DNA from 3 places in the Ensifer sp. Root142 genome. Region 3 is predicted to be linked to each of the others. Evidence: riboswitches for the same ligand, from Rfam matches in the RefSeq annotation. Region 3 holds a riboswitch; each other region holds the start of a gene.
The links. A riboswitch is a leader RNA that binds a small molecule or an ion and turns the genes downstream of it on or off. The one in region 3 is predicted to bind thiamine pyrophosphate.

Region 1: linked by a shared signal. The riboswitch ahead of thiC (phosphomethylpyrimidine synthase ThiC) and the one ahead of thiO (glycine oxidase ThiO) in region 3 are both predicted to bind thiamine pyrophosphate.
Region 2: linked by a shared signal. The riboswitch ahead of thiB (thiamine ABC transporter substrate binding subunit) and the one ahead of thiO (glycine oxidase ThiO) in region 3 are both predicted to bind thiamine pyrophosphate.

The regions. Positions count from the first base shown of each region.
Region 1 covers NZ_LMFK01000001.1:690,288-700,865, reverse strand. Annotated here, with positions in the region: gene ASD52_RS03375 (dicarboxylate/amino acid:cation symporter) at 1-690, opposite strand, end outside; gene ASD52_RS03370 (sensor histidine kinase) at 921-2,789, shown strand; gene ASD52_RS03365 (sigma-54 dependent transcriptional regulator) at 2,793-4,154, shown strand; TPP riboswitch at 4,332-4,463, shown strand; gene thiC (phosphomethylpyrimidine synthase ThiC) at 4,558-6,381, shown strand; gene ASD52_RS03355 (Zn-dependent hydrolase) at 6,645-7,883, opposite strand; gene ASD52_RS03350 (M20 aminoacylase family protein) at 7,928-9,103, opposite strand; gene ASD52_RS03345 (diaminopropionate ammonia-lyase) at 9,109-10,317, opposite strand; gene ASD52_RS03340 (Lrp/AsnC family transcriptional regulator) at 10,422-10,578, shown strand, end outside.
Region 2 covers NZ_LMFK01000046.1:253,583-264,160, reverse strand. Annotated here, with positions in the region: gene ASD52_RS31745 (DEAD/DEAH box helicase) at 1-57, shown strand, start outside; gene ASD52_RS31740 (RNA-binding S4 domain-containing protein) at 65-478, shown strand; gene fdxA (ferredoxin FdxA) at 680-1,018, shown strand; gene ASD52_RS31730 (CarD family transcriptional regulator) at 1,431-2,000, shown strand; gene ASD52_RS31725 (RNA polymerase factor sigma-32) at 2,349-3,215, shown strand; gene ASD52_RS31720 (M48 family metalloprotease) at 3,509-5,020, opposite strand; gene ASD52_RS31715 (ATP-binding cassette domain-containing protein) at 5,418-6,134, opposite strand; gene thiP (thiamine/thiamine pyrophosphate ABC transporter permease ThiP) at 6,131-7,735, opposite strand; gene thiB (thiamine ABC transporter substrate binding subunit) at 7,767-8,795, opposite strand; TPP riboswitch at 8,845-8,962, opposite strand; partial or broken gene ASD52_RS31700 (GNAT family N-acetyltransferase) at 9,097-9,580, shown strand; gene ASD52_RS31695 (thiamine diphosphokinase) at 9,667-10,317, shown strand; gene ASD52_RS31690 (ABC-F family ATP-binding cassette domain-containing protein) at 10,321-10,578, shown strand, end outside.
Region 3 covers NZ_LMFK01000026.1:25,609-36,186, reverse strand. Annotated here, with positions in the region: gene ASD52_RS23670 (hypothetical protein) at 903-1,343, opposite strand; gene ASD52_RS23665 (hypothetical protein) at 2,143-2,412, shown strand; TPP riboswitch at 3,354-3,485, shown strand; gene thiO (glycine oxidase ThiO) at 3,708-4,703, shown strand; gene thiS (sulfur carrier protein ThiS) at 4,693-4,890, shown strand; gene ASD52_RS23645 (thiazole synthase) at 4,893-5,666, shown strand; gene ASD52_RS23640 (thiamine phosphate synthase) at 5,663-6,280, shown strand; gene ASD52_RS23635 (hypothetical protein) at 6,496-6,765, shown strand; gene ASD52_RS40290 (hypothetical protein) at 6,888-7,220, shown strand; gene ASD52_RS40285 (hypothetical protein) at 7,196-7,444, shown strand; partial or broken gene repC (replication initiation protein RepC) at 7,486-7,686, opposite strand; gene ugpB (sn-glycerol-3-phosphate ABC transporter substrate-binding protein UgpB) at 8,273-9,583, shown strand; gene ugpA (sn-glycerol-3-phosphate ABC transporter permease UgpA) at 9,656-10,537, shown strand; gene ugpE (sn-glycerol-3-phosphate ABC transporter permease UgpE) at 10,547-10,578, shown strand, end outside.

The DNA of each region.
Region 1 (10,578 bases), on a different contig from region 3:
GGCGAGATTGGCGATCGAACCGACGCCATATTTGCCGATGGTGAAGGCCATGGCGCCGAACGCACCGATCGGCGCCGCCTTCATCAGGATCGCGACCAGCTTGAAGATCGGCAGCGTCAGCGCGTGCAGGAAATCGACGACAGGCTCCGCCTTCTTGCCGACCATGGCGAGCGCCAGGCCGAACAGAACGGAGATGAACAGCACCTGCAGGATATCGCCCTCGGCAAATGCGCCGACGAGCGTGGTCGGAATGATGTTCATCAGGAAGCCGGTGATCGACTGCTCATGCGCCTTCTCGGCGTAGGAGGTGACCGCCTTGACGTCGAGCGACGCGGGGTCGATGTGCATGCCGGCGCCGGGCTGCACCACATTGGCCACGATCAGGCCGATGATGAGCGCGAGCGTCGAGAAGGTCAGGAAGTAGATCATCGCCTTGCCGGCGACCCGCCCGACCTTGGCGAGATCGGTCATGCCGGCAATGCCGGTGGCGACGGTCAGGAAGATGACCGGGGCAATAATCATCTTCACCAGGCGGATGAAGGCATCGCCTAGCGGCTTAAGCTGCGTGCCGACCTCCGGGTAGAAATGGCCGAGCAGGATGCCTGCGGCGATGGCCGCCAGAACCTGGACATAGAGATGACGATAGAAAGGTGTCTTGCCGCGCGGTTCCGCGGATTGGTCGATAATCATGATATCCTCCACTTAGGCCCAGTCCGGCGTCATGCCGGGCCTCCCAGGCCCTATTTCCGAAGCGCGACAGCTCGGGCTGTCATCAGGATGTCATCTGCAATGGGCGTGCCAGATCGCAGCACAGCTGATCAGGCCATTGAAATATCGCCACTTTTTCGAGAATCTTGGATCACGCACACGAATATTTGAGCGGATATCCGCACAGATCATCTGGAAACTTGCGCGGAATAATGCACAATTCCGCCATGTCCATGCCCGCGCCCAGCCCTATCAATCCAGAGGATCTCGACCGGCACATGCGCCGCGCCTGGCTGATTTTTGCCGCGCTAGCGTTGGTGTTGCTGGCAGCGGGGCTTTTTTTCGCCGGCGAATATGGGCGAAACAAGGCGCTTGAAACCGTCGACATCCAGAGCCGCATCGATGCCAATCTCAAGGCCTCGCTGCTGAGGGCAGTGCTGGAGCGGCAGCGCGCGCTGCCTCTGGTACTGGCAGACGATGTAGAGGTGAAGACGGCGCTTGAGAAGGGTGGCGACCAGCCGTTGCAGCGGCTCAATCAAAAGCTCGAGGCGCTGGCCGCCAATACGGATGCGGCGGTGATCTACGCGATTGGCCTCGACGGCGTGGCGGTGGCTGCCAGCAACTGGCGCGAGCCAACCAGCTTCGTCGGCAATGACTACGCTTTCCGCGAATATTTCCGGCTGGCGATGCGCGATGGCAAGGCCGAGCATTTCGCCATGGGCACCGTCAGCAAGCGGCCAGGCCTCTACATATCAAGACGTGTCGACGGGCCTGACGGCCCGATTGGCGTCGTGGTCGCCAAGCTCGAATTCGGCGGGGTCGAGGCCGATTGGCTCGCCTCCGGCAAGCCGGTCTATGTCACCGACCGGCGCGGCATCGTGCTGATCACCAGCTTCCCGTCCTGGCGCTTCATGACGACCCGTACCATCCCCGGGGATCGCCTCGCCGCCATCCGCGACAGCCTGCAGTTCGGCGATGCCTCCCTGCTGCCGCTACCGTTCCGCCGGATCGAGCCAACGAGCAATGGATCGAGCGTGCTGACAGCGCTTCTGCCCGGCAGCAGCGAGCGGCAATACCTCAGGGTCGAGACCATGGTGCCCTCGACCAGCTGGCGGCTGGAGCAATTGGCACCGCTAGACGCAGCCCTTGGCGCCGCGAGCCGCGAGGCAAGGCTGCTGGCCCTTGCCGTTATCGTGCCGCTGCTGGCGCTTGCCGCATTCCTTCTTCGCCGGCGCCAGGCTTTGACGCAGGTCGCGGCCAACGAACGCGCCGCGCGCGATGAGTTGGAACGCCGAGTGGCCGAGCGCACACAGGACCTAAGCCTCGCCCGCGATCACCTCGAAACCGAGATCGCCGACCACAGGCGCACGGGCGAGAGGCTGCAGGCGGTGCAGCAGGAACTGGTCCAGGCCAACCGCCTGGCAATCCTCGGACAGGTGGCGGCGGGCGTTGCCCACGAGATCAATCAGCCGGTCGCAACCATCCGCGCCTATGCCGACAATGCGCGCACCTTCCTCGACCGCGGCCAAAAAGAAACCGCCGTCGAAAATCTCGAAAGCATCGCTGCGCTGACCGAGCGGGTCGGCACCATCACCGACGAACTGCGCAGCTTTGCGCGCAAGGGCCGTTTCGTCGCCGAACCGACGGCGATGCGGGAGGTGATCGAAGGCGCTCGAATGCTGCTGCGCAGCCGCTTTGCCGGCCGCATGGACGCGATCGTCATCGACCTGCCTGATAACGGCCTCAGCGTGCTCGGCAATCGCATCCGCTTGGAACAGGTGCTGATCAACCTGTTGCAGAATGCCCTGGAAGCCCTCGGTGATCGGGCAGACGCTGAGATCCGTGTGCGGTGCGAGTTAGGCCCCTCCGAAACAGTTTCGCTTGTTGTCGCCGACAATGGTCCGGGCATTCGGCCCGATATCCTCGAAGACCTTTTCACGCCGTTCAACACCTCCAAGGATGAAGGTCTCGGTCTCGGCCTTGCCATCTCCAAGGAGATTGTCGCCGACTATGGCGGCGACATCGAGGTCAAGACCAGCCCTGAGGGCACCGTCTTCACCGTGCGTTTGAAGAGGGCCTGAGCGATGCAGCAATCCGTATGCCTCGTCGACGACGACAGCGAACTCAGGCGGGCGATGAAGCAGACGCTGGAGCTTGCCGGCCTCGCGGTCTCCGCCTTTCCCGGCGCGGCGGAAGCGCTCGCAATCCTCAACCCGGATTTTAGCGGGATCGTCATCAGCGATATCCGCATGCCCGGGATCGACGGCCTCACGCTGTTTCGCCGGATCGCCGATTTCGACCCCGACCTGCCCGTCATTCTGGTCACCGGCCACGGCGATATCCCGATGGCCGTTCAGGCCATTAAGGACGGCGTCTATGATTTCATCCCGAAACCCTTTGCCGCCGACCGTCTGGTGCAGAGCGCACGCCGCGCCTTGGAAAAACGCCGGCTGGTGATGGAAAACCGCGCGCTGAAACGCGCAGCCGAAGTCGCCGGTGAGAGCCTGCCGCTGATTGGCCAGACACCGGTCATGGAACGGCTGCGCCAGACCTTGCGGCATATCGCCGACACCGACGTGGATGTGCTTGTTGCCGGCGAAACCGGCAGCGGCAAGGAGGTGGTGGCGACGCTGCTGCACAATTGGAGCCGGCGCCGCAACGGCAACTTCGTGGCGCTGAACTGCGGCGCACTGCCGGAAACGGTAATCGAGAGCGAGCTTTTCGGCCACGAGCCCGGCGCCTTCACCGGTGCCCTGAAGAAGCGCGTCGGCCGTATCGAGCATGCGAGCGGCGGCACGCTTTTCCTCGATGAGATCGAGGCGATGCCGCCGGCAACGCAGGTCAAGATGCTGCGAGTGCTTGAAGCCCGTGAGATCACGCCGCTTGGCACCAATATCGTGCGCCCCGTCGATATTCGGGTCATCGCCGCGGCCAAGATCGACCTCGGCGACCCGGCCCAGCGGGGCGATTTTCGCGAGGATCTCTATTTCCGGCTGAACGTCGTCACCCTGTCGATCCCGCCGCTGCGCGAACGCCGGGACGATATCCCCCTTCTCTTCTCGCATTTCCTGACGCGGGCAGCCGAGCGTTTCAAGCGCGACGTGCCGACGCTTTCGCTGGCCGTCAGCCACTATCTGAGGTCTCATTCCTGGCCGGGCAATGTGCGCGAGCTCTCGCACTTCGCCGAGCGCGTTGCCCTTGGCGTCGAAGGTTCGCTCGGCCAACCGATTGCCGCGGCGCCGACCAGTGCCGGCCTGCCCGAGCGGATCGAGCGCTACGAGGCGGAAATTCTGAAAGAAGCGCTGCGGGCGCAGCACGGCGACGTCAAGGCGACGATCGAAGCGCTCGGCATTCCGCGCAAGACCTTCTATGACAAGCTGCAGCGGCACGGCATCAACCGTGCGGATTATGCCGATCGCCGGGGATCAGAGAAGTCCGGCCGCTAGCGCATTTCCAGGAAAAGTGCGGAGCGGTTTTCCGTCAGGAAATGCGTAAAAACGAAAAGAACGAGCGTGCCCGCGGCTTCGTCTCATCCGGAAACGCTCTACCGGGCAATCAACAGGCCTGACACGCAACCTTCGGATTAACGCTTGACGGCGCATCCGGATCGATGGCTATCTCTAGGCATTCACCAGGGGGGTCCCGTCAAGGGGCTGAGATACTGCTGGGCGGATCGGCTTTGCCGACCGAGGCGCAGTGACCCGTTGAACCTGATCCAGTTCATACTGGCGTAGGGACGGTGCAGACATTGACGCCACGATTCCGTCATTCGCGCGGAATTTCAGGCAAACATGTCTTTTCCTTCCGGCTTCAGAACTGGGTCTCCAACCGCAAACTTGGAGCCTCATCATGAATATTGCCACCAAAACCGCAGAACTCTCGGTCACAAAAGGCCCGCTTCCCGCCTCGAAAAAGGTCTACAAGCCAGGCACGATCCATCCCGACATCCGCGTTCCCATGCGCGAAATCACCCTGCACCCGACGTCGGGCGAGCCGCCGGTCACCGTCTACGACGCCTCCGGTCCCTACACCGTAGAAGATGCCAACATCCGCATCGAGGACGGTTTGCCACGACCGCGCCGCAACTGGATCATCGCTCGCGGTGATGTCGAAGCCTATGACGGACGCGACGTGCGGCCGGAAGACAACGGCTTTGCCTCCGGCGACCGGCTGACGCCGACCTTTCCCTTCCGCCACGCGCCCTTGCGCGCGACCGGGCGGCGCGCGGTGACGCAGCTTGCCTATGCGCGGGCCGGCATCATCACGCCCGAGATGGAGTTCGTCGCCATCCGCGAGAACCTTGGCCGCGACGCTGCACGCGTCACGCTACGCGACGGCGAAAGCTTTGGTGCCCATATCCCCGATCACGTCACCCCCGAATTCGTCCGCCAGGAGATCGCCAGCGGTCGCGCCGTGCTTCCGGCCAACATCAACCACCCGGAGTCCGAGCCGATGATCATCGGCCGGAATTTCCTGGTGAAGATCAATGCCAATATCGGCAACTCCGCCGTCACTTCGTCGATGGCCGAGGAAGTGGAGAAGATGGTCTGGGCGACCCGCTGGGGCGCAGACACGGTCATGGACCTGTCGACCGGCCGCAACATTCACAACATCCGCGAATGGATCATCCGCAACTCGCCCGTGCCGATCGGCACCGTGCCGCTCTACCAGGCGCTGGAAAAGGTCAACGGCATCGCCGAGGATCTGAGCTGGGAAGTCTATCGCGATACGCTGATCGAGCAGGCGGAACAGGGGGTCGACTACTTCACCATCCATGCCGGTGTCCGGCTGCACTATATCCCGCTGACGGTCGACCGGGTCACCGGCATCGTCTCGCGCGGCGGCTCGATCATGGCGAAATGGTGCCTGCACCACCACAAGGAGAGCTTTCTCTACGAGCACTTCGAAGAGATCTGCGACATCTGCCGCGCCTATGACGTCTCGTTTTCGCTCGGCGACGGCCTGCGTCCGGGGTCGATCGCCGATGCCAATGACGCGGCGCAATTTGCCGAACTGGAAACGCTGGGCGAGCTGACGAAGATCGCCTGGGCGAAAGACTGCCAGGTGATGATCGAGGGGCCTGGCCACGTGCCGATGCACAAGATCAAGGAAAACATGGACAAGCAGCTCGCTGTCTGTGGCGAGGCGCCGTTCTATACGCTTGGGCCCCTGACGACCGACATCGCCCCGGGCTACGACCACATCACCTCGGGCATCGGTGCCGCGATGATCGGCTGGTTCGGCACGGCCATGCTCTGCTATGTGACACCGAAGGAACATCTGGGGCTTCCCGACCGCAACGACGTCAAGGTGGGCGTCATCACCTACAAGATCGCGGCCCATGCCGCCGATCTCGCCAAGGGGCACCCGGCGGCCCGCACGCGCGACGACGCCCTGTCGCGCGCCCGCTTCGAGTTCCGCTGGGAGGACCAGTTCAACCTGTCGCTCGATCCGGAAACCGCCCGCTCCTTCCACGACGAAACCTTGCCGAAGGAGGCGCACAAGGTCGCGCATTTTTGCTCCATGTGCGGGCCGAAGTTCTGCTCGATGCGGATCTCGCACGACATCCGCGCCGAGGCGCAGAAGGAAGGGTTTCAAGCGATGGCGGCCAAGTATCGTGAAGGTGGCGACCTCTATATGCCGGTCGACAGCGAGGCAGAAGTTCGGGGATAACGATCACGCCAGAAGGGGCGGCAACCCCGCCCCTTCTGGCGCCCGGCGGGCTCCGGCACTCTTTACGCAATGGCCCATCTCTTCGTCATGCTCGGGCTCGACCCGAGCATTGGAGGCAGCCGGCATGTCGATACGAGGCTGACACAGAGGTGCCGGCTGGATGCTCGGGTCAAGCCCGTGCATGACGGTGTGAGAGGAATTGCTGCCGCATCAGCATCGTGATCGCTCCAAGGAGGTCGCACCCGGCCGCCCCTTCCAGCCCCCTAAGGGCTACCTGCAAGCCGGACGGCGACGTCGAGCAGGACATTGGCACCGGCGACGAGGTCTGCCGGATCCGTGTGTTCGCGCGGATTGTGGCTGATCCCGTCGCGGCTCGGCACGAAGATCATCGCCGCCGGCGCGATGCGCGCGATCATCTGGGCGTCGTGGCCGGCGCCGGAGGTCATCCGCCGGCTCTTCAGCCCACGGGCCTTCGCGGAAACTTCAATCGCCGCGACGATCGCACCGTCGAAACTGACGGGCTCGAACCGGGCGAGACGCTCGACAGAGACGGTCACATGCTCTTCCTGCTCAAGCTGGTCGAGAAAGCCGGAAAGCGCGCTTTCAAGTGCCCTCAGGCGATCCTCGTCCGGGTCGCGCAGGTCGATGGTAAAGACCGCGCGCGAGGGGATCACGTTGATCGCGTCCGGCTCGAAGCGCATGGTTCCGATCGTCGCAACGCTCGGCGCGTTTGATCGCGCGATGTGCTCGCGCAGGAACAGGCCGACGCGCGCGGCAGCAAGGCCCGCATCGGAGCGCATTGCCATCGGCGTGGTACCGGCATGATTGGCAACGCCCTCTATGGTCACGCGCTGCCAGGAGATGCCCTGCAGATTTTCGACGGCGCCGATCGTGGTCGCTTCGCGCTCAAGCACCGGCCCCTGCTCGATGTGCAATTCAACATAGGCATGAGGTTTCAACGAGCCGGGCTCGACGCTTCCGGCGTAGCCGATGCGTTTGAGTTCCGATCCGAGCGTCGTGCCATCGGTTCCGACCGTCGCAAGCGCGGCTTCGACCGCAAGGCCGCCCACATGAACAAGCGACCCCAGCATATCGGGCGCGTAGCGCACCCCCTCCTCGTTGGTAAAGGCCGCGACGACGATCGGGCGGACAGGCGCGAATCCCTGCTCCTTCAGTGTCTCGATGACTTCGAGGGTGGCCAGCACGCCGTAGCTGCCATCGTAGATGCCGGCATTGATGACCGTGTCGATATGGGAGCCGAGCATTAACGGCGATTGCCCGGCGTTATCCTGGCTTTGCCAGACGCCGAAGATATTGCCGATGCGGTCGACGGCGATCTCCAGCCCCGCAGCCCGCAGCCAAGCGACTAGGCGGTCCCGCCCGAGCTTGTCGGTGTCAGACGCAGCAAGCCGTGTCAGTTGCCCCTGATCGTTGCGCCCGATCGCGCCGAGTTCGCGGATACGGGTAAGCAGACGTTCGGCATTAATGGACTGATGAGACATGACGGCGCCGCCTTCAATCGTGTTTGTGTTGAGCATCGCGACTCTCACTGCCCCACATCCGGTGCGGCCAGCCGTTGCCGGACGATTTCGGCGTGGAACCGGGCACCGAAGATCAAGGCATCATCATTGAAGTCGTAATGCGGATTGTGCAGCGGCGCGGATTCCTGGCCGTTGCCGATAAAGACGAAGCAACCCGGCACATGCGCGAGGAACCGGGCAAAATCCTCCGATCCGGTCATCGGCTCAGCGGCGACGGCGACATTGTCCGTCCCGAACACCGCACCGGCCGCTGCGAAGGCATGATCGACGAGAGCCGGATCGTTGAGCAACGGCACGAACTCACGCGTATAGGTCACCTCGACCTCGCAGCCATAGGCATCCGCCGTCCCCTTGGCGATGGTGCGCATCTGCTGTTCGATCCTGGCGCTCACCTCAGGTCGGAAGCTGCGCGCATCACCGAGAATGCGGGCCAGGCCTGGCAAGGCATTGCGCGTGCCGTCGGTGATCAATTCGGTCACGGAGACGACGGCGATATCGGCCGGAGAGAGCCTTCGCGAAACGATGGTCTGGAGATTGACCACTGTCGCGCAGGCAGCGACCAGCGTCTCGTTGCCCGCGTGAGGTCGCGCGGCATGGCCGCCGACGCCCTTGAGCGTGATCTCGAAATTGTCTTCGGCCGACATGATGGCGCCGGCACGGGTCTCGAACTTTCCGACCGGCAGGCCCGGCATATTGTGCAGCCCATAGATCTCGTCGAAGGGAAAGCGTTCCAGCATGCCATCGGCGAGCATGGCAAGTGCACCCTTCCCCCATTCTTCAGCTGGCTGGAAAACGAAGCGCACGGTCCCGTCAAAGCCGCCCTCCTCGGCCAGCAGCTTTGCTGCGCCGAGCAGCATCGCCGTATGGCCGTCGTGGCCGCAGGCGTGCATCGTGCCGGGCCGGGTGGAGCAATAGGCAATTGTCCCCTGTTCCGCGATACGCAGCGCATCCATATCGGCACGCAGCGCTATGGCGCGATTTCCCGTTCCATGCCGCAGCGTGCCGATCACCCCGGTGCCACCGATACCTTCGGCGACCTCGTCAAGGCCGAATTCCCGCAGCTTGGCGGCAACGAAGGCCGCTGTCCGCTTTTCCTCGAAACCGAATTCCGGATGGGCGTGCAGGTCATGACGCCACGCCGTCATCTCCGCCACAAGCTTGTCGATATCCGTGTTTGCCATCCGCGTCATACCCTTTCCAATTTCTCAGCCCCGGCGACATCAGCCGGCGCGAGGCCAACCAGCTCTTCGTAGCGTTCAGGATCCGTGGCACCTTCGGTATTGATCACCAGGATCCGCGAATTGGCATCAAGGCCGAGGGCGGCGCGCATGTTCGGGTCTCCGGCGACCGTGATGAGGCCAGCCAGCCCGACACCGCCGCTTTCGCCAGCAACGATTGCCGGATCGCCCCCTTTCGGGCGAGCGAGGCGGTTCATGATCGAAACGGCATCCTCCTCGTCGATCATCATGAAGGCGTCGGCAACACGCGAAAGAATGCGCCAGGCGACAAGAGAAGGCTCGTAACATTCGAGCATCGCCATGACAGTTGGCTCGCCATGTGGCACTTTCACCGGATGGCCGGCCCTTGCCGTTTCCAGCAGGCAGGCAGCTCGGGCCGGCTCGACTACGACGAAGCGCGGCCGGTCATGACCGTAACGCAGCGCTAGGTGCCCGGCCGTTGCAGCAGCGATTCCGCCGACGCCGGCTTGCACGAAGACATGCGTCGGTGGTGCGTCGATCGTCCGCAAGGCTTCGCACAAAAGCGCCGTATATCCCTGCATGACCAGACCGGGAATATATTCGTATCCCGGCCAGGAGGTGTCCGATACGACGGTCCAGCCACGCTCGTTGCAGACCTTCGCCGCAAACTCCACCGAGTCGTCATAGGTTCCTTCGACCCGGACGATCTCGGCGCCGTAATGCGCAATCGCCTCTATGCGTTTCTGGCTGACACCGGAATGCACGAAGATCACCGATTTCGCACCGACAAGCTCAGCGCCCATCGCCACTGAGCGACCATGGTTGCCATCCGTGGCGCAGCCGAACGTCATTTGGCGCGCGACCGCGCGAACGTCAGGGCGCGTGAGATCGTCTATGTCGACGTCCAGGCCTGTCTGCTTCCGGACCTCGTCAAGCACCAGCCGGATCACCGCGTAGGATCCGCCAAGCGCCTTGAAACTGCCGAGCCCGAGCCGATGGCCCTCGTCCTTGACGAAGATTGCTCCGACCCCGAGTTCGGCCGCAAGCGCCGGCAAGGAATGAAGCGGCGTCGGCCGATGATCGTCACGGCGCGATAGCTGCCGCTCAACCTCTGCAGCCGCAGCAATCGAGAGCATTTCGGCATCGTCAGGCAGCAGCGGCGATCCGAAATCGGCATGGTGGTTGCGAATGAGCATGTGGGCAATCTCCTCGTTCGATGAAGTTATATTTCACCGAACGAGAGAAATGCGCTCTAAATGGAGAGCCCATACGCAAGTTTGTAAATGACAATGAGGAAATGATGGCCGTTTCAAAGAGCACATCGGCGGAGCTCGACCGCTTCGACCTGGCAATCCTCTCAATCCTGCAGAAGGACAACACGACACCACAGCGACAGATCGGCGAGGCCGTCAACCTGTCTGCGCCGGCCGTGCAACGGCGGATCAAGCGCATGGAAG
Region 2 (10,578 bases), on a different contig from region 3:
GATCCGGATTCGCCCTTTGCCAAGCTTGCCGCTCTCAAGGAGCAGATGAAGAAGTAGGAACGCCATGGAGAAACAGTCTGCGTCCAACCCGGCATCGCGCCAGCGTCTCGACAAATGGCTGTTCTTCACGCGCCTGTTGAAGTCCCGCTCGCTCGCCCAAAAGGCGATCGAGGCGGGGCACGTCACTGTCAATGACGAACGGGTCAAGCAGTCCTCCTTCCAGGTGAAGGCGGGCGATGTGCTCGCTGTGTCGCTCGAACGGCGCGACGTGATCGTGCGTGTGCTTCTGCCCGGCGAACGACGCGGCCCTTTCGATGAGGCGCGGCTGCTCTACGAGGACCTGACGCCGGCGGAGCCGCGGGAAAAGCTCTCGGCTTTTGACCTCGCGACGCGTGAGCCGGGGGCGGGGCGACCCACCAAGAAAGAGCGGCGCGAAACCGACCGGTTGAAGCCCGGTTTCAACCCGCTCGACGATTAGAAAACTCTGCCTTCAGCGCGGCGTTTTGCGCATTGAATATTCTTGCAAAGGGTCCATAAAGCCTTTACCTGACAACCCACGTTGAGTGCATCGGTCTTGCTTCGGCAGCTATGCGCGCCGGACATTCCTAGCATGCGCGGACATGAGCATCACCATTGATTGCGGTCCGCCATCAAACGTGAGCATTGGCTGGAGTACCTCATGACGTATGTCGTGACCGACAATTGCATTCGCTGCAAGTACATGGATTGCGTTGAAGTCTGCCCGGTGGACTGCTTCTACGAAGGCGAGAATTTTCTCGTCATTCATCCCGATGAATGCATCGATTGCGGCGTCTGCGAGCCGGAATGTCCTGCCGAGGCCATCAAGCCAGACACCGAGCCGGGCCTCGATATGTGGTTGAAAGTGAACGCTGATTTTGCCACCAAGTGGCCGAACGTCACCATCAAGCGCGACGCGATGCCGGAAGCCAAGGAAATGGACGGGGTCGAAGGCAAGTACGAGAAGTACTTCTCTGCCGAACCCGGCCAGGGCGACTGAGGCGCTCGGCCTCGGTCCGTGCGCCGAGGCTGGCGAGACGATAATGACCCCGGCGTCAAATCTGGGGAAAATCAGGCTCCGCCCTCGCATCTGCGAGAATGGCGGCTTGATGGCTGCCATGCAGCAAATTATTGATTTCCGCAGTTTTTTGTGATAGGGTCCTTCTACTGATCCACAGAGGGTGTTTTTGCGCGCCCGAAAACCTCACGAAAGCAAACGATCTCCACAGCGCGGTTTTTCCAGATACGCACCGTTGCGTCTCTCTATTGTGACCGCGTTTGATGGGATTGTTTGGGTTCCTTTGGACGGACCAGGATGGACCCACCCGGCGGTATCCCCGTCTATCCCGGGCCTCACTGACCCGGCCCCGGCCAAGAATGGCCGGGTGCGAAACAGGGAGTTTTTGAAACGAATGACGACCCAGCAGAAAAAATCTTCGACACGCCACGGCTTCAAGACCGGTGAATCGATTGTCTATCCGGCCCATGGCGTCGGACAGATCGTCGCTATCGAGGAGCAGGAAGTTGCCGGCATGAAGCTTGAGCTTTTTGTCATCGATTTCGAAAAGGACAAGATGCGCCTGAAGGTGCCGGTCGCCAAGGCCGTCAGCATCGGCATGCGCAAGCTCTCGGAGACCGATTTCGTCGATCGCGCGTTGAAGGTTGTGCAGGGCAAGGCTCGCGTCAAGCGGACCATGTGGTCGCGCCGCGCACAGGAATACGATGCCAAGATCAATTCCGGCGATCTGATCTCGATCGCAGAAGTCGTGCGCGACCTCTACCGCGCAGAAAACCAGCCGGAGCAGTCCTATTCCGAACGCCAGCTCTATGAAGCTGCCCTCGACCGCATGGCGCGCGAAATCGCGGCCGTGAACAAGATGTCCGAGACCGAGGCTGTTCGCCTGGTCGAAGCCAATCTTAACAAGGGTCCGAAGCGCGGCAAGGCGATCGAAGAAGACGACGCCCAGGACGAGGCAGCTTAAAGAGCGCCAGTCCCATACCATCACGACAAGACAAAGCCCGGCCATCGCGCCGGGCTTTTTCGTTTGCACCATTCCTGCTTGCAGCTTTTTCGTCGGGGCGAGGGAACTTTTCTCGCCGGCGCGCATTTATCAAAGCCGGCAGGGATGCGCCGCCTTCCTGCCGGGGCGATCTGGGTGCTCTGATCTTCTGTCAGAATTCAGCTTCGTAGTTTGGAAGTAGGGCGCTGCACCGGTTCTTCAAGCTTCGGTGTCGTCGCACCAGCCGCCGTCGGCGTCGGTCGGGTCCTTCCGTCCGGCCCTTGGACTTCACCCGTTAGCGGCGTCCAGGCGCCCGCCATGGAGCGATCGATGAGGACTCTCACAGCAGACAGGCGCATGATCAAGATTGCGATGGAGGCGCCTTATCTCGAGCGTGAAGAAGAACACGCCCTGGCCACGGCCTGGCGAAACGATCACGATCAGGACGCCCGCAACAAGATCGCCATGTCGCATATGCGGCTGGTCATTTCCATGGCGGCAAAATTCCGCAATTTCGGCCTGCCGATGGGCGATCTCGTTCAGGAGGGGCATATAGGCCTGCTCGAAGCCGCCGCGCGCTTCGAGCCCAGCCGTGAAGTGCGCTTCTCGACCTACGCGACCTGGTGGATCCGTGCCTCGATGCAGGACTACGTTCTGCGCAATTGGTCGATCGTTCGTGGCGGCACCAGTTCGGCGCAGAAGGCGCTGTTCTTCAATCTTCGCCGGCTGCGCGCGCGGCTTGCCCAAGGCGATCGTCAGCTCACATCGCAGGCTATGCATGAGGAAATTGCCGCCGCACTCGGGGTCAGCATTGCCGACGTCCAGACCATGGATGCCCGCCTTTCCGGCAGCGACACCTCGCTGCAGGCACCGGTCGGTGGGGCGGATTCCGATGGGGGAGAGCGCCTCGACTTTCTCGCAAGCGACGCGCCGCTGCCTGACGAACAGGTGAGCGACATGATCGACGGCGAGCGTGCCCGCATCTGGCTGCACGACGCCATGGGTGCGCTGACCGAGCGCGAGATGCGGATCATCCGCGCACGACGTCTGTCAGAGGAAGGCGCAACGCTGGAGGAGCTCGGGCTCGACCTCGGCATCTCCAAGGAGCGGGTCCGCCAGATCGAGACGCGGGCGCTTGAAAAGCTCAGGGCGGCGCTGGCAACCAAGGCTCCGGCGCTGACATCGGTCGTGCACTGAAGCATTTTCGGGAGACGTGCCTACAGCGCCGCGCGTCTTATTAGACGCGCTAAGGTCGCTGTAGCACTTTGAATTGCTGCATGTTTTTATCCTTAAATCGAATAGGATTTAAGGAAACATGCAGTGGGTGGCCATCCCGTCCATAGGACGGGTGAACACGTGATGACGCAGTTGCACGTTCGCGCCGGAAACCTCAACGCGTCAAACGCGCGTCGGGCACGGCAAGCGATTTCGCATCTTTGACACGAAGACATAAGACGGCGTCGGACTGAATGGTGCGGCGCCGTTGGCGTTTATTCGGAAATGATCTTCACCCGGTCGCCCGGCTTGATGGTCGAGGTCACCTGCATGGCGTTGATCAGCCGGAACAGATCGAGCTTGCGGTCGGTACCCATCATCCGGGCCGACAGCATGGCGATCGTCTCTCCGGGCTTGACCACGGCGACGCGGATGCGCAGCGGCTTCAGCGACTGTGCTTCGGCCGGCGTCATCTTGCGGAACGTTGCGCGCAGCTGGTTTGCCGTCGGCTCCAGCGCGCGCGACCCTTTTGGAACGGCAGTCAGGAAGCGGTAGATGCGGTTGTCGATGCGCACGACCGTGACGTCGAAGTCCCAGCGATCGGCAGACGCGCGGGCCGTTGCGGCCTCAAGACCGTTGACGCTGATCGGACGGATGGTATCGGGCTGCAGGCCGGTCACCCAGCCGCTGGCGATGTAATCCGTCAGGCTCTTGCGGGCCGTATCGGCGATGCCGTCGAAACGGATCGCCACGTCGCCGGGGCCGGTTGCCAGGACCGCTTCTGCCTTGTTGTCGATCTGGAAGCCGGTCGGCACGTCGAAACGAATGCCGAGCTGGCCATGCATGAAGGTCTGGCCGCGGACATAGCCTTCCTGCGGGCTGTCGCCATAGAGCAGGCCGTCGATGCCGGCGAGATAATAGTCGCGCCCGCGGTCGCCGCTGGTGCCCTCGGCGCCAAACGCGCGCGCGTGCCGGCGCGCGAGATCGACGCGCTGCGGGGCATTCGGGTGGCTCGATAGGAAGTCGAGGCTCTGGTCTGCTTCCGGATCGACCGCGGAGAAGCGGCTGTAGGCGGCCATGGAATCGAGGAAGCGTGCCGCCGCATAGGGGTCGTAACCGGCCTCGCCCAGCATGCGCACGCCGATGACGTCAGCCTGGAGCTCCTGGTTGCGGGAGAAGGCGGCCAGACGCAGCTTGCCGCGCGCCAGTGCCTGCTTGCCGGCGAGATCCGAGGACAGCACCTCGGAGACGACGCGGCTGGCGATGACTTCCGCCTCTTCGCGCTGCTGGCGCTCGATGCCATGGTTGGCGGTGACGTGCGCCATTTCATGCGACAGCACGGCCGCAACCTCGGACGCGTCATTGGCAAGCGCAAGCAGGCCGCGGGTGACATAGAGATAGCCGCCGGGCAGCGCAAAGGCGTTGATCGCCGGGGAATTGAGAATGGTGATGCGGTAGGACTGCTGCGGGTTTTCCGAGACGGCCGTCAGGGCGCCGGCGATGCGGGCGACCAGCCGCTCCGTCTTTGCGTCCTTGTACTCCCCGCCGTAGCTCGCGACGATGCGCGGGTGTTCGCGCGCGCCGAGCTGGGCACGGGGGTCGTTCTTCTGGACTTCGTCGACGATCTGCGGATTGGAGGACGGCGATACGGTCGGCTCGTAGGTCTGCTCGATCACCGACTGGCAGGCGGAAAGCAGCGTCGTCGCAAGCAATGCAACCACAGCACGTGTCCGGAGGCCTCCGCGCTTGGGCGGGAACCGGTCGTTTCTGACTGTATGACTTTCCATGCCTCAGCCCGTTTCCCGTCCAACGCCACCCCACAACAGGGACTCGGGCGGCGTTGAAAGTCTTACTTTTTCAGCCGGATACGTCCGATCCGGCAAGAGTATTCCAGCCCTGGTCTTGCTGTATCTGATTTCAGCGCCACCTGCCTAGTTTACCCCGGTAGAAATAGTTGCCCCGTGGTATCACGGCAACGGATACGCGAATATTCGTGACGCTCCGGCCGGACAATCCGCGCGTCGCATGGCGCGGCGGTCAAATTGTGGCGGAGTACCACGCGCGCTAGAGCATTTCCGGTTTAGACGACGTCGCGGAAACGCTCTATCTGCCTGTTTCCACGCATTTCCTGACGGAAAACCGCTTCGCACTTTTCCTGGAAATGCTCCAAGATTCCACGTCGCATCACGCGTTGCCGAGAAAGCGGTTGATGGACGCCATATCGCGCCGTTCGAGAAAGCGCTCGACCGGGTCATGGGCGATGATACGCCCCTGGTCCAGAAAAAGCACGCTATCGGCCAGCGCCCTCACGTCATCGGGATGGTGCGTGATCATCAGGATCGTGTTGTTTTCCTGATCATGCAGGTCCTGCAGCAGTGCCCGCATACCGGCCCTCATGCCGGGATCGAGAGCGGCAAAAGGCTCATCCAGCAGCAGCAGCGGGCGATGTCGCACCAAGGCGCGCGCCAACGCCACACGCTGTCGTTCGCCGCCGGACAGCGTCGGCGGCAGGCGCTTGCCGAAGCTGTCGAGCCCGACGCGGCCGAGGGCATCGTCTATCCGTGCGCGATCAGCGACCGACAGGCGAAGCGAGGGGCTGATGCCGAAGCCGACATTGGTCGCGACGTCGAGATGTGCAAACAGGTTGTTGTCCTGAAAGATCACGGAGACGGGTCGTTCTGCCGGCGCCTGTCCCGACATCGTCTTGCCGAGAATGCGAACCTCGCCCCGGTCCGGCTCCTCGAAACCGGCGATGACATGAAAGAGGGTCGACTTTCCCGACCCGGAGGCCCCGGCAACTGCGACGATGCCACCTGGCTGAATGGCGCAATCGAAGTGCAGTGCGGTGGTGTCGTAACGAACGTCGACGCCAACAAGTTCTACCGCCGCCTGGGAATTCATGCGTTTCGTCCTTCCGGCACTCGCCTGTCGCCGGCCGTGCCGAGCATGGTGAAGATCAGGCAGATGAGGCCGAGGAAGAGCGCCAGACCGGCTGCATCCGCGGTGCGATAGCTGCCCATCCGGCTGTAGAGCAGCCATGGAAGCGTGACCATGTCCTGCGAACCGAACAGCGCCACTGCACCAAGGTCGCCGAGCGACAGCGCCATGGCGAAGGAGAACGCCATCAGCAACGGTTTCCGGAGCGGCGGCAAGTCGATCCATCGCAGGCGATGGAAGCCGCGGATGCCGAGGCTTGCTGTCAGTCGGTCGGTGCGTGCGGCATGTGTTGCCATCGCCGGTGCCAGGATCCGGTGCACGAACGGCAGCGCCATCAATGCGTTGATGGCGACGACGATGGCGGGGGCGAAACGGGCGACATCGCCGAAGGGGCGCAGGAGCAGAAACCATCCCGCACCGAGCACGACCGGCGGCACCAGCAGCACCAGCGACGTGCTGGCGGTGACAGTGCCCGCAAATGCCCTGGCCAAGGTCGGGGCGTGGCGACGCGCCACGACGATGCCGGCGGCGCGGATCATCGCGGCGGCCATGGTGACGCAAAAGAATGCCGAGAGGACGGCGATGACAATGCTGGTGACGAGAGCACGATGCACGGTCGGGTCGCCGGCAAGCTTCACCAGATCCGCACGCAGGCCGGAACCGACGACGGCGATCAGCGGTGCGCCGATGAAGAGCAGCGAGAACAGGATCCAGCCGGCGTCGGACGTCCGGGAGAGGCCGGTTCCTGCATCATAGCGTCTGGAGATTTTGCCCGCGGTTGCGCTTTGTGCAGGTTCGGTCGCGACACGCGTTAGAGCCAGGAGCAGGGCTCCGGTCATGACGATCTGTAGGGCGGACAGGGCGATCGCCCGCGGCGGGTCGAAATCGAAGCGCAGCGCCTGGTAGATCGCGACCTCGATGGTGCTGGCGGCAGGCCCGCCGCCGAGCGTCAGCACCAGCGTGAAGCTGGTGGCGCAGAGCATGAAGACGAGGCCGGCAGCACCTGGCAGCAATCCCCGAAGGACCGGCCACTCGACAAAGCGGAAGAGTGCGGCTGGCGGCATGCCGAGATTGGCGGCGGTTCTCCAGTATTCCGAAGGGATGCGCTCGAGCCCGGCGAGAAAGAGACGTGCGATAAGCGGCATGTTGAAGAAGACGTGGGCGAGCAGGATGCCGAAAAGGCCGTAGATGCTGATCGGCTGCTGCAGCCCGAGGCCGGCGAGGGCGGTGTTGAGCGCGCCCTGCCGGCCCCAGATCTCGATCAGCCCGAGCGCGCCGACAAGCACGGGCAGGCCGAGCGGCAGGGCCATCACCCGCAGAACCCAGACGCGGCCGGGAAAGCTCGGCCGGCGCGCAAGCGCCCGTGCGATCGGGATGGCAAGAACAACGGAAAGCAGCGTCGAAAGGCTCGCCTGCAGCAAGGTGAAGCGCGTTACCCGCCAGATATAGGCATCGAACAGCACGCTGTTGCCGAAGTCACCGCTCTGGAGCAAAAGGGCTGCAATCGCCAGGCCGACAAACAGCAGGATACCGCCGAGACTTAAAGTCCCGGCGGTCATCGTGATGCGATTTTCGGCAGGCGCGAACAAATGCGCCTCAGTTCTTGCTAATGGCGGCCAGCCATTCGTCGATCCAGGCCTTGCGGTTCGCCGCCACCTCTTCCGACGGCAGCAGGAAAGTCTTCTCCGGATTGACCAGCTTGCTAAAAGCCTCCGGCAGCGGCTCCTTGGTCGCCGCGACCGGCATCATCCAGTTGGTCGTCGGAATGATCGACTGGAACTCCGGGCCGGTCATGAAGGCGAGAAACTGCTTGGCAAGCTCCGGCTCCTTGGCGCTCTTGGTCATGCCGGCAACTTCGATCTGGATGTAGTGACCTTCCGAGAATTCGGCCGCCTGGTAGCGGTCGGTGTTTTCCGCCACCATGTGGTAGGCGGGCGACGTGGTGTAGGAAAGCACCATCGGCGCTTCGCCCTTGGTGAAGAGGCCATAGGCTTCCGACCAGCCCGGCGTTACGGTCAGTACCCTGTCCTTGAGCTTGGCCCAGGCGGCGCCGGCTTCGTCGCCATAGACGGCCTTGACCCAGAGAAGCAGACCGAGGCCCGGCGTCGAGGTGCGCGGATCCTCGATGACGATCTTCTGAGAGGCGTCGCCTTCGACCAGTTCCTTCAGGCTCTTCGGCGGCGTCTTCAAGGTCTGGGTGTCGTAGACGACGGCGAAATGGCCGTAGTCATAGGGAAGGAAGGTGTCGTCGGTGAAGTCGCCGGGTACCTTGACGTTGGCAGGCTCGATGCCGTGCGGCGCGAAGAAGCCGGTGGCCTTGGCCTCGGCGACGAGGTTTGTATCGAGGCCGAGCACGATGTCGGCCTTGGAGGCCGCGCCTTCGAGCTTGAGGCGGGTCAGAAGCTCGACGCCATCGGCGACGCCGACATAGGTGACCTTGCATTCGCAGGTCTTCTCGAAAGCTTCGGCGACCTTGGCACCCGGCCCCCATTCGGTGATGAAGCTTTCATAGGTGTAGACGGTCAGCGTCTTGTCGGCAGCAACGGCATTGGCCGCGAAGACAAGTCCTGCCGTCGCGGCAAGCGCTAGCCGGCTAAGAACCTTGAGTTGCGATGAATTGGACATGGCAGGCACCTCTCCCTAAAAATGATGTTGCATGGGAAAAGGGCGTATCGATCCGATCGCGTCTAATCCCTCCGCCGGTATGAGCCGGATCAGGTTCCGCGGGTTGGCGTTCAACGCCTCTCAGCCTTCGGCCGCCATGCGGTCGGAAGGCACCCCGTTAGAGCGGGTAGAGATTTACCGCCGAGCCGGTTTGATGGCAAGCGAAGTTTGAGGACGGCAAAAGCGCCCGCCCCGCATTTTCGCGCCGCGGCGCATGGGGTAAAATCGTCGGCAGAGTTTGCAGACGCCGAAGGAGCCTGCGATGACTGACATGCTCGTTCGCCTTTATGCACTGCCGGCACAAGCGAGATCACCGCTTGCTGACGGTATCGGCATTCACCGCGCAATGGCACCCGAACGAAGCTTGTTGTTCCCTGGATCGAGCAGACATTTGGCTCCGGCTGGGCGGGCGAGGCGGAGGCGGCCTTCAGATCGACGCCGACGTGCATGCACATCGCGGTGTTCGAGGACCGGATCGTCGGCTTTGCCTGCCACGATGTCACAGCGCTCGGTTTCTTCGGGCCGACGGGCGTCGACGAGGCCATGCGCGGACGGGGATCGGCGAGGCGCTCTTGCGCGTGAGCCTGACGGCGATGCGTGACGCAGGCTACGGTTACGCCATCATCGGCGGCGTCGGCCCGGCCGAATTCTACCGACGCACGGTCGGCGCCATCGAGATCCCCGATTCCAACCCCGGGATCTATGCGGAGATGCTGTTTCCCGATACCTTGCCCGAAGATCACTGACAACGAGGACGCAAAATCGCCGGATCGCGCCCTTGTTCGGTTTTCTTGCTTTTCCTTGCCCGTGCCTTTGCGCTATGGGCTTTGCCATGGCCCGATCCACCTTCACCATTCTGCTCGGCGGTGCACTGACCCCGACCGATCGCCTTGCGCGCCAGCTCGCAGGCAGCCGCTTCGTTGCGGCCGATGGCGGCATGCGGCATGCGCGGGTGCTATCCGTGACCCCCGACGTCTGGGTGGGCGATTTCGATTCGACCGAGGAGGCGCTGCTCGCGGAATTTGCCGATGTCCCGCGCGAGCCCTATCCCGCCGCCAAGGCTGCGACCGATGGCGAAATCGCTGTCGAGGCGGCGCTGTCGCGTGGCGCCGAAGCCTTGATCTTTGCCGGCGCGCTCGGAGGATCACGCAGCGACCATGCCTTCCTGCACCTGCTTCAGGCTGCTTCGCTGGCCGAACGTGGGTTGCCGGTGTTCATGACCTCGGGTGAGGAGGAGGCCTATCCGCTGCTTGCAGGCGAGATCGAAATCGATCTGCCGAAGGGCAGCCTATTCTCGATCCTCGGACTGACCGATCTCATCGGGCTTACGATCGTCAACGCGCGTTATCCGCTCACCGATTTCACGTTGCCGTTCGGGTCTTCGCGCACCGTTTCCAATGTCGCGGAGGGTCCCCTTCGCATTTCCCTCGACACCGGCCGGGCGATCGTTCTCGCCCGCCCCTATGACCTTTCCGGAGCCTGAGCCTTGGCGCCTCCCATTCTGAAACTCGACGATATCTTCCTGACCTTCGGTGGCACGCCGCTTCTGGCCGGCGCCAACCTGCAGGTGGAGCCGGGGGATCGCATCTGCCTTGTCGGGCGCAACGGTTCCGGCAAATCGACGCTGATGAAGATCGCCGCCGGTCTTGCCGAAGCGCAATCGGGCGAGGTCTTCCGCCATCCGTCCTCGACCGTTCGCTACCTGCCCCAGGCACCGGATTTCGAAGGCTACGACACGGTGCAG
Region 3 (10,578 bases):
CCTCCCGCAGGGGCCTATTTTTTTAGCTCGAAGATCGGCCAGCTCGCGCAGCGCTTTGAACGACGGATGACGGAGCTTCCCGTCGCTGCTCCATGACCGGTCCCCCTTTAACCGTTTGCAGAACGACACCTTTCTAGCAGCATGGTGGCAACACGTTCCCGACGAGGTGTGCCAGCGTGGTTTTGTCGAGAGCCGCGTAAAGGAGAAATTAGGGCTGCCCTGCTCGATGCGGCGAATATGATCCGGACGTTGCGGATTATCCTGGATGGGAAGGAATGAAGCTTCCCATGTTTGAACAAGAGTCCCCTCCGCCTGAGCTAGTTCGAAAAGGCTAAGGGCAAATCGCTCCGTTTTGAAGTAGCTTTAGCAGCTTCTAAAATTGGAGAGGATCCCGCAATGCCGAACTATATCGCATGCGCCCTAGCTATCCTCACATACTTTTCGTGCACCGCCTCCTATGCTCAGACGACCTTCCAGGTCCCAGGACACCCATTTCGCTCGACTGTGAATTGTGTTCGCGAGGCGCCAATTGGCAAGTTCGACCGCAAGTGCGACATTCCACTAACCGGCTGGCGCTGCGCCGAAGGTCTGTGGCTGCCGATTGTCCAGAGCGGCCTCTAGGTCGCTAGAGGTCCCAGGGCGCACGCCCCTGCCCCAAGCAAAGCAGCGCTCTGGGATCACCTCGATCGGCACGGCCTGGCGGGATGGTTCGGCACAACTCTGTCGATCGTGGCACCTGGTCGACGCATGCGTTGTAAGCAGTGCAGCAACAACAACGGTAACGTGATCCGGGTGCGAAAACACCGACGGTGATTGTCGACCGCAGCGATGGAACATTGTTGTCGCACCCGAGTTATAAGAGCACCCCAACGTATCAGCTCCAAGGCCCCTCTTCCCCGGGTCTATTTTTTGAGCTCGAAGACATCAACGTTCTCGGCCAGCTCGCGCAGGCCTTTGAACGATGGATGCCGTAACTCCCCTTCGCTGGTGATCTCGGTATAGGTGATCTCGGCGACAAATGCCGGCTCACAGAAAACCGCGTTCTTGCGCTTGAGCGCGACCGGCGGCATGTCCGACAATTGCTTGCGAAGGTCGCGGGCCATTTTGTCCGTAAAGCCTGTTCCGACCCCGCATACATAGACCAGCTCGTTGCCTCGCCTCGCCGTAAGCAGCAACCGCGAAATCGCGCCGGCCACCTTCGTCGATGGCTCACATCCGACGACTACAAAGCCGTCGCTCTGGATGCACTTCAGCTTTACCCAATCGCCGCAGGCACCTTGGTCGAGAACCGTGGGCGGGTACTTTAGCCAGAGCCATAAGGCACGCACGCCGAACAGATTCACGATACATTAGCAATCGGAACAATGCCCTACCGCACGCGTTTTTAAATGCATAAGCGTTGGTGTATTGTGGAGGCAACCCAACGTGGGCTCCGGACGGTCTGGCTACTCTCCAACCCAAAGACCGTCTGGATCTCCCTCCACGAGTCCAGTGTAATCCCCCCAGCAACGGCGCATACTCTATGCGGGGCAAACGTCGGCCCTGTTCTCCCCTGGGCCGGCTAGGATTAGGGCTATGGGTAAAGCGGTTGGATCTCGCACAGGGATTGTAACGCCTGACGACTTCAAGCAGATCGAATGTGTCTTCCGGGAAATGGTTCAGGGGTTCAGGAAAGGCACCTCGCCTTTGATAGCGATGAAGCCGTTACGCTCGCGGCGCACCTGATCAGCCTTTTTCAAAGCGGCATCCACGACCACGATGCGCTCAAACAAATGGCTGGTTAATTGGGAGGGTGGCTGCCTGACCCGGCGGGACAACTGGAAAAGAGCGGCCTTCTTTTAGGGCTCTGCGGGAAGACCGCTAGCAATCTCAGCAACGACTAAATATCGAACTAAATCTAATGATTGGCGAGAACAATTCGCATTTAAGGAAAGGGGCGGCTAAGGGGTCGTCTCGTTTCCGCTGTCGTTCCCGCGGCGCCTTTTATAAGCGCCGCATCTCTGTGGGCTCTGAGCCGGATTCCCCGCTACCAGCAGCAGTTCGACGCACGCAAATCTCAACTTTTGCTCACTTGGAGCCAATTAAAGATTTCGCTATCTTTCTCTCGTCGGTGAAGGCGGTAGCTCAAGAAGGGAGGTCTAAATGGCTATTCACTTTGACCAGTCAGGTTTTGAACTCGCACCCGAACAGCTCGATACACTTCAAAGGATATTCGATCGCATTTGCTTCGAAACGAGGATCCCGCGCCAAGACATCCGCGCTGGCCGCCTCGCAAAATTCCTGATGGATGAATTTAGGTTCGGCAATACGGATGAGTTGGCGTTAACAGAGTGCGGTCGCTGGTTCTGTAGGCGGGCGAGCCCAACACGTCGAATTCAGAGCGAACAGCAACCGACCAGTATGCTGCACTAGGCGATGTGTTGCTCAACACCGCAGAGTGACGCGCTGCCCCACTCTCGGCCCTCGACTGGGATCACACTACGCCAGGCATACTCCGGTCAGCGTGGCCGCGCAACGGCCACGCCGTCATCGAGATGCCCCAGAGACAGCTGAAAATATTCCGGATCCGAGGCCCGATCCGATATGCATGTGCTCGTTAATTCAGCGCCGGCGTCGGTCCCCAGACCTCGCGATAGAATCGGAAGTCGGCACGTTCATGTCCGTGCTGCGAGCAGCAGGCGACGGGACTTATCGAGACCAAACATGTCGCCATAGCGATCGAGCGCGACCATGACGGAGGTGAAGTTGCTTGCATTGACCGCCCTTTCGCGGCCGAGCGAATTTTCTGCACAGATATGGCGCCATTCGGATTCCTTTTTATTGGATGCTGGCCATTTTCCGACCGGGCTTGCACCGTGAACCACTCAAAAACGGGGGAAACTCATGGCTCCAGGACGGCGCCCTACTGAGGAGAAATGGTCGAACTGCATGAATCGCCGTGGCTCTCATCGCCTCGGGCGCGCCCGCGCAGGCGGACACGACGGTGTGCTTGGGAAATGTGTGTCACTTCCAGGAACGGCACCAACCATGAAAGGTCTCTGAGCGACATCAATGAAGAAGCGAGAAAGGAATCGCTTGAGAACATTCGAGACCATTGATTGTTGTGGGGCAGACGATGCCTCCACTTGCCTGAGAGCAAAACTCACGCTGCAGCGCCTTTTCTACTAAACGCATGCTCCTTGATGCCTTCCCGCCGCTAGACGAGCGCGAGGCCCGCCGCATTGATGCGCCGGCTCATGTTGCTCCTCTCGGCGCGATACGCGTTGAGTCTAAGGTATGTGGATGACGCTTTAGCCCCGTTGGAAATAGACTAACAACGCTTGACAAAGCACGGCATTGGCCGTTCAACTCGGTTCATTCACCAGGGGAGTCCCGACAAGGGGCTGAGATATTGCTGGGCGGATCGGCTCTTTCGACCGCAGCGCAATGACCCGTTGAACCTGATCCAGTTCATGCTGGCGTAGGGACGGTGGGAACGACGGCAGTTGCGACAGCTCCTTTGCGATCGCGTGGACGTGTCTCTATCTTTCCAGCGCCAAGATCTGGGTCTCCAAACGTCAAGGTTGGAGCCGACCAATGGTTTTTTCAGATGTCGTACACGAGCCAAACCGCGGACATAGACGGCAACATCGACGCCCGTTAGCGGTGCGGCGCATGGATGAATGGCCCTACAGCTCCGGCCAGGTAACAGCTCGAACGGCTGCCAAATGAGGCAGGTGCTGATCAACGGAGCGGGTGTCGTCGGCCTTGTCACCTCATACGAACTGGCGCGACGCGGCATTGAGGTCGACGTCTTCGAACGTTCAAAACGGATTGGCGCCGGCGCATCCTGGTTTGCCGGCGGCATGCTGGCGCCCTGGTGTGAGCGCGAAAGTGCCGACGAGAAAGTCGAACGCGTCGGCGCGACAGCCATCGAGTGGTGGAAGACGGCGCTGCCCGACAAGGTCGTGCAAGAGGGGACACTTGTCGTCGCCGCCGCGCGCGATACACGCGAGCTCGATCGCTTCGCGGCGCGAACCAAAGGGCACAGATGGCTTGATGCCGACCAGATAGCCGAACTGGAACCCGATCTCGCCGGCCGTTTTTCTCGTGCACTCCACTTCCCGAGGGAAGCGCATCTCGATCCGAGAGAGGCGCTGTCTTCACTCCATGACACATTAATGGCCATGGGGGTGCGTTTTCATTTCGGCCAGGCGACCGATGCCACCGTCGATCGCCGTGTCGATTCGCATATTGACTGCACAGGCCCTGCCAGGCTCCCGGATGACGCAGCACTGCGGGGCGTGCGTGGCGAGATGCTCTATCTGCGCACCGGCGACATTCAACTGTCGCGTCCAGTGCGCTTCCTGCATCCTCGACACCCCATCTATGTCGTTCCACGCCGCCAGGGCGTCTTCATGGTCGGGGCAACAATGATAGAGAGCGAATTGTCCGGTCCTATCACTGCACGGTCGCTGATGGAGCTCTTAAACGCAGCCTACGCCCTGCACCCGGCCTTCGGCGAAGCGCAGATCACCGAAACCGGAACTGGCATTCGCCCCGCCTACCCCGACAATCTGCCAAGGATCACGAAAAGCGGTTCGATCTATTCCGTGAACGGTATGTATCGGCATGGTTTCCTGCTCTCGCCGGCTCTTGCGCACGACGTTGCCGAACTTCTGCTCAACCCGGACCACAGATCGGAGTTCTATGATGAACCTTAACGTCAATGGCGAAGAGCACGAGGTCGCCTGCTCGACGCTCGCCGAACTGATGGCTGCACTCGACTATGAAGGAAGCTGGCTGGCGACCGCTGTCAACGGCGAACTCGTTCACGCGGCCGACCGCGATCGATGGCGCTTAGGCGATCATGATCGCATCGAAATTCTCTCGCCCATGAAAGGTGGCTGACCATGCTGCAAGTCTACGACACGGAAATCACCTCCCGACTGCTCCTGGGCACAGCGGGCTATCCATCTCCAGCCGTGCTTTCGGACGCGGTGCGGGCTTCAGGGACACAAATCATCACGGTCTCGTTGAGGAGAGAGACGGCCGGCGGCAAAGCCGGAGGTGCGTTTTTCGAACTGATCCGCGAGCTCGGGACGAAAATACTGCCGAACACCGCCGGCTGCCACACCACCAAGGAGGCGGTGCTCACTGCTAAGATGGCGCGCGAGGTTTTCAAGACGAACTGGATCAAGCTCGAAGTGATCGGCAATCACGACACATTGCAGCCGGATGTGTTCGCGCTGGTCGAAGCCGCACAGATCCTTTCAAACGAAGGCTTCGAGATCTTTCCCTATACGACCGACGATCTGGTCGTTGCCGAGCGCCTGCTGGAGGCTGGCTGCCGCGTGTTGATGCCCTGGTGTGCTCCGATCGGCAGTGCCATGGGGCCACAAAACCTGTCCGCCTTGAGGTCGATGCGCGCACACTTCCCGGACGTGCCTCTGATTGTCGATGCGGGCATCGGCCGCCCTTCGCATGCAACCACGGTGATGGAGCTCGGTTTCGATGCCGTGCTCCTGAATACGGCGGTGGCCGGTGCCGGAAATCCGGCCGTGATGGCATCGGGTTTTGCCAAGGCGATCGAGGCCGGTCGGCTGGCTTTTGAAGCCGGCATGCTCGAACCGAGAGACATGGCAGTCCCCTCCACCCCGGTGATCGGAAAGGCGGTCTTCTCATGAAGCTCGATCCCTTCTACCTCATTGTCGACAGCGCGAATTGGGTCGAACGCCTCGTTCCAATTGGAGTGAGGCTGGTCCAGCTTCGCATCAAGGAAAGACCCGATAGCGAAGTCCGTAGCGATATCCGCATCGCCAGAACCATATGCGAGAGACACGGTTGCCAACTTGTCGTCAACGACCATTGGCGCATGGCGATCGACGAAGGCTGCGATTTCGTTCATCTCGGCCAGGAAGATCTGGCGCAAGCTGACGTGGCCGCGATCCGTGGGGCTGGCCTTAAGCTCGGCATCAGCACACATGACGAGGCCGAACTCGATATGGCGCTGTCAGTCGCGCCCGACTATGTCGCGTTGGGTCCGGTCTATCCGACCGTTCTCAAAAAGATGAAATGGGAGCCGCAGGGACTTGCTCGCCTCGCCACATGGAAGAAGAAAATCGGACCGACCCCACTGGTTGCGATCGGTGGACTGAACCTTGAACGCATTGATGGCGTCCTCACCCATGGCGCGGATTGTGCCGCGGTCGTGACCGACATTACACGTAGCCAGGATCCCGAGGACAGAACTAGGCGATGGATCGCTGCAACCTCACGATGGCGCATTGCGCCAGCTTGAACGAGATCTTCGTTTCCCAGCCGGCGACCACGGCCGAGCACCGTCCCCAGATGAGCCTCACCCTCAGAAAAGCCGCCACAACGGAAAATCGACCGAATATAGATGCCTAGAAGAGTGCCGCGAGGCTAACGTGTGACGGCGTAGTCACCGACGATCCTTGTTTCGCAAGCATCGTCAAGGTATATAGAAACCTGAAGGTGCTGTGGTCGAGGAAGATGTCTATTGTTGCAGTAAAGGTTTTGTCGACTGTCAACGCCCCTTATGGGACGAAGCTTTCGGCTGAGCAATTGGCATCCAAGATTTCCGATCCTGCCAGCGCAGTCAATTTCGATGCGTCGGCGTTCTCCTTTTTTTCCGAGGTAGACGAGAACCTTCAGATCTCGTTCCTTGGCGAAATGCACGTTGATCCGGCGATCGCTTCCGACTTAGCACGGAAGTTCTCGGCACTTGCCGGTTACCCGCTACCTTTGGCGCGGGCGGCATAATTGGTCGAACACCCAGCCAGCAGATGGGGGGACCTGTTTGATCACGCGGCTGCATTATCGATCAGGCAAGCTCCCAACTCACATTGATCGACAATTGGACTTTTAGAGGCGGTACCGCCCTGATGCTCCAGATCGATCATCGCGAGAGCTTTGATGTCGACATCTTCATCGATGATCCGCAGCTTCTGAACCCGAAGACACAGGGCTACGCGCTCGACATCAACCCTGACGGCTATCAGTCCGATGGATCAAGAACATTGAAGATCGTCTTCGAGAATGTTGGCGAAATCGACTTTATCTGCGCGCCCAGCCTGACTGATAACCCCACGGTGAAAGCGGAGGTGCGCGGTCGCGACGTCCTGCTTGAGACCCCTGGCGAAATCATCGCAAAGAAAATATTTTACCGCGGGCCACGATGCAGCCCCGCGACATGTTCGACATCGCCTGCGTCGTGAAGACTCACGGTGTCGAGTATCTCAATGAGGCCCTTACGCCCTTCGGAGACAAATGCGAGAAGGCTCTAAAAGTCGCTCGCCAGATGAACCCGCAGTTCGCGGAGACCATCATGACAAGACTTTTGTACCGTGAAGGCTTTTCCGAGATTCCACGCCTGGGACAGGCAATGACGATCAAACTCCTGGAAGCCATCTGCGCTCATTCGACCGGCGCAAAAGTCTAGCATGAGCCCATCCAAGTCGCAGACCGCCACTTTGGGCGCTACTAAGGCTCCCGGACTGAAGCGCCATTTGCTCGCAACAACGCCATCAACACTGGTCCGAGCGAAAACTCCCCTCGCCGCGCCTTTGCCGTCAAATAGCACAGACAACCGCCGGCCGAGTTGATGTAGCCTGCCTTCTCGAGAATGCAGGCCATCGTTGCGGCGACGCTTTCCGGTCCGATCGCCTCACAAGCATCCTGATAGAAAAGACAAGTCCAAGGTCGCTTCCGATGCAGGCTTAACAGTACTGAGCCTGATGCCTTGCCGGCTGGGCATCTCTGCGAAACTGGCTCCGTGCGCGCGATGTGCCCACGCTGGTCATGCTGCACGCCCAGAAAAGGATGAGCGTACCAGGCGGCGGCCGCTATCGCGGCCAAAGCCCGTTCGCGCGCGGCTTGACCGGTTAAAAGGGTCGCCGCGGAGGTTCAGCGCAAGCGCCGGCCGCAGGCCGGGAACCGGGACCGACTACCCCCGGCAAGCCGCTCCGCACTCCCGAGGCATTTCACGCTTCGCGACCATGCGCCCACGCCCTGGCAGCCAAAACCGAGGGGCAACAATCTCGCCCAATCGCGCAGATTTGGCTGGGATTTCCACCGGCCTCGGTGAAGAGAACACGGCACGTCATGGTTAAGTGGAATACGCGTTCTATTGTCATATTTTCGTTGCATATTCATTTCATTTCGCTTCTACTACTTTTTGGTTTCGCAGCGAAGGTTGCGTAAGCTTCGATCGAGGAGGATCGATTTTGCCGGGCGTGCCAAATGCCCTGGCTTTTGAGAAATGGGAGGAATCATGTTCAGACATTTGAACTGGACCGTCGTGGTCGCGTCCGCATTTTCAGTCGGCCTTGCTTCAAACGCATTGGCCGCTACCGAGCTTTCCTGGTGGCACGCCATGACCGGCGCCAACAACGAAGTTGTCGACAAGCTGGCAAAGGAATTCAACGACAGCCAGACCGCCTACAAAGTCGTGCCCGTCTTCAAAGGAACCTACCCGGAAACGTTGAACGCCGGCATTGCCGCGTTCCGCTCCAAGCAGGCGCCCGCCATCCTGCAGGTCTTCGATGCAGGCAGCGGTGTGATGCTGGGTGCGGAAGGCGCGATCCTGCCGGTGGCAGAGGTGCTCCAGAAGGGCGGTTACGAATTCAACAAGGATCAATACCTGCCGGGCATCGTCGCTTATTATTCGAAGGCGGACGGTACGATGCTGTCCTTCCCTTATAATTCGTCGTCGCCGATCCTCTATTACAACAAGGACGCGTTTACGAAGGCCGGCCTCGATGCGGAGAACCCGCCGAAGACCTGGCCGGAGGTGTTCGACGCGGCCAAGAAGATCAAGGCGAGCGGCGCTTCGGCCTGCGGCTTCACCTCCACCTGGCTCACCTGGATCCAGACCGAAAACTTCGCAGCCTGGAACAACGTGCCTTACGGAACGAACGAGAACGGCCTTGCCGGCCCCGACGTCGAACTGAAGGTCGACGCACCGCTGTTCGTGCAGCATTTCCAGGCGATAGCCGATCTCGCAAAGGACGGTACGTTCCGTTATGGTGGCCGCACCTCGGAGGCAAAGCAGCTCTTCACATCAGGTGAATGCGCCATCCTGACGGAATCATCCGGTGGCCTCGGCGACATCATCAAGTCGGGTATCAAATACGGTATTGGCCAGTTGCCCTATTACGAGGGCAGCGGTCCGCAGAATACGATCCCGGGCGGCGCAAGCCTCTGGGTATTCGGCGGCAAATCCGACGATGAATACAAGGGCATCGCCGAGTTCTTTAATTTCCTGTCGAAGACCGAAATCCAGGCACGCCTGCATCAGGTCTCGGGCTATCTGCCCGTCACCCTTGCGGCCTATGAGGAAACCAAGAAGTCGGGATTCTATGAAAAGAACCCCGGCCGTGAAACGCCGATCCTGCAGATGATGGGCAAGGCGCCAACGGAAAACTCCAAGGGTGTGCGGCTCGTCAATCTTCCGCAGGTGAGAGACATCCTCAACGAAGAGTTCGAGGCGATGCTCGCCGGGCAGAAGGATGCGCAAGCAGCCCTGACCGAAGGTACCAAGAAGGCGAACGCCGCAATCGCGGCAGCCATCGGAAACTAACGATGCAATAGCAGGACTGCCCCGGGCGTGAACCGGGGCAGTCCATCTCCTCGCGCAAAGAAGGGGGTCGCTTTGCAGCCTGTCGTCTTTCCCAATAAAATATTGCCTTATCTCCTGCTCGCACCGCAGATCGTGCTCACGGTCATCTTCTTCTTTTGGCCGGCGAGCCAGGCGCTTTATCAATCCGTGCTTCGCGAGGATCCGTTCGGGCTCAAGTCCGGCTTCGTCGGCCTTGCCAACTTTCGCGCCGTCCTGGCAAACCCGGACTACCTGCATTCGCTGAAGGTGACAGTGGTCTTCAGCCTGGCGACGGCGTTGCTCTCGATGGCTGTCGCTCTGTTGTTGGCAACGGCGGCAGACCGTGTCGTTCGCGGCCGAAACATCTACCGCACGCTTCTGATCTGGCCCTATGCCGTTGCACCCGCAGTGGCCGGCATGCTGTGGCTCTTCATGTTCAATCCGGCGATGGGGACATTTGCCTATATCTTACGGCGCAACGGCTTTGCATGGGATCCGCTTCTGAATGGCGACCAGGCCATGGCGTTGGTGATCGTCGCGGCTGCGTGGAAGCAGATCAGCTACAATTTCCTCTTCTTCGTCGCTGGTCTGCAAGCGATCCCGAAATCGCTGATCGAGGCTGCATCGATTGATGGCGCACGCGGAGCGCGGCGTTTCTGGACGATCGTCTTCCCGCTTTTGGCACCGACCACCTTCTTCCTGCTGGTGGTCAACACCGTCTACGCCTTCTTCGACACGTTCGGCATCATCCATGCGGTCACCGGCGGCGGACCGGCGAAGGCGACGGAAACGCTCGTCTACAAGGTCTACAATGATGGCTTCGTCAATCTCGACCTCGGCAGTTCCGCCGCGCAATCGGTCATTCTCATGGTCATCGTCGTCGCACTGACGGCGTTCCAATTCCGCTTCGTCGAGAAGCGGGTTCACTACTCATGAGGCGCGCTGATGATTGAAAAACGTCCCATCGCCAATTTCAT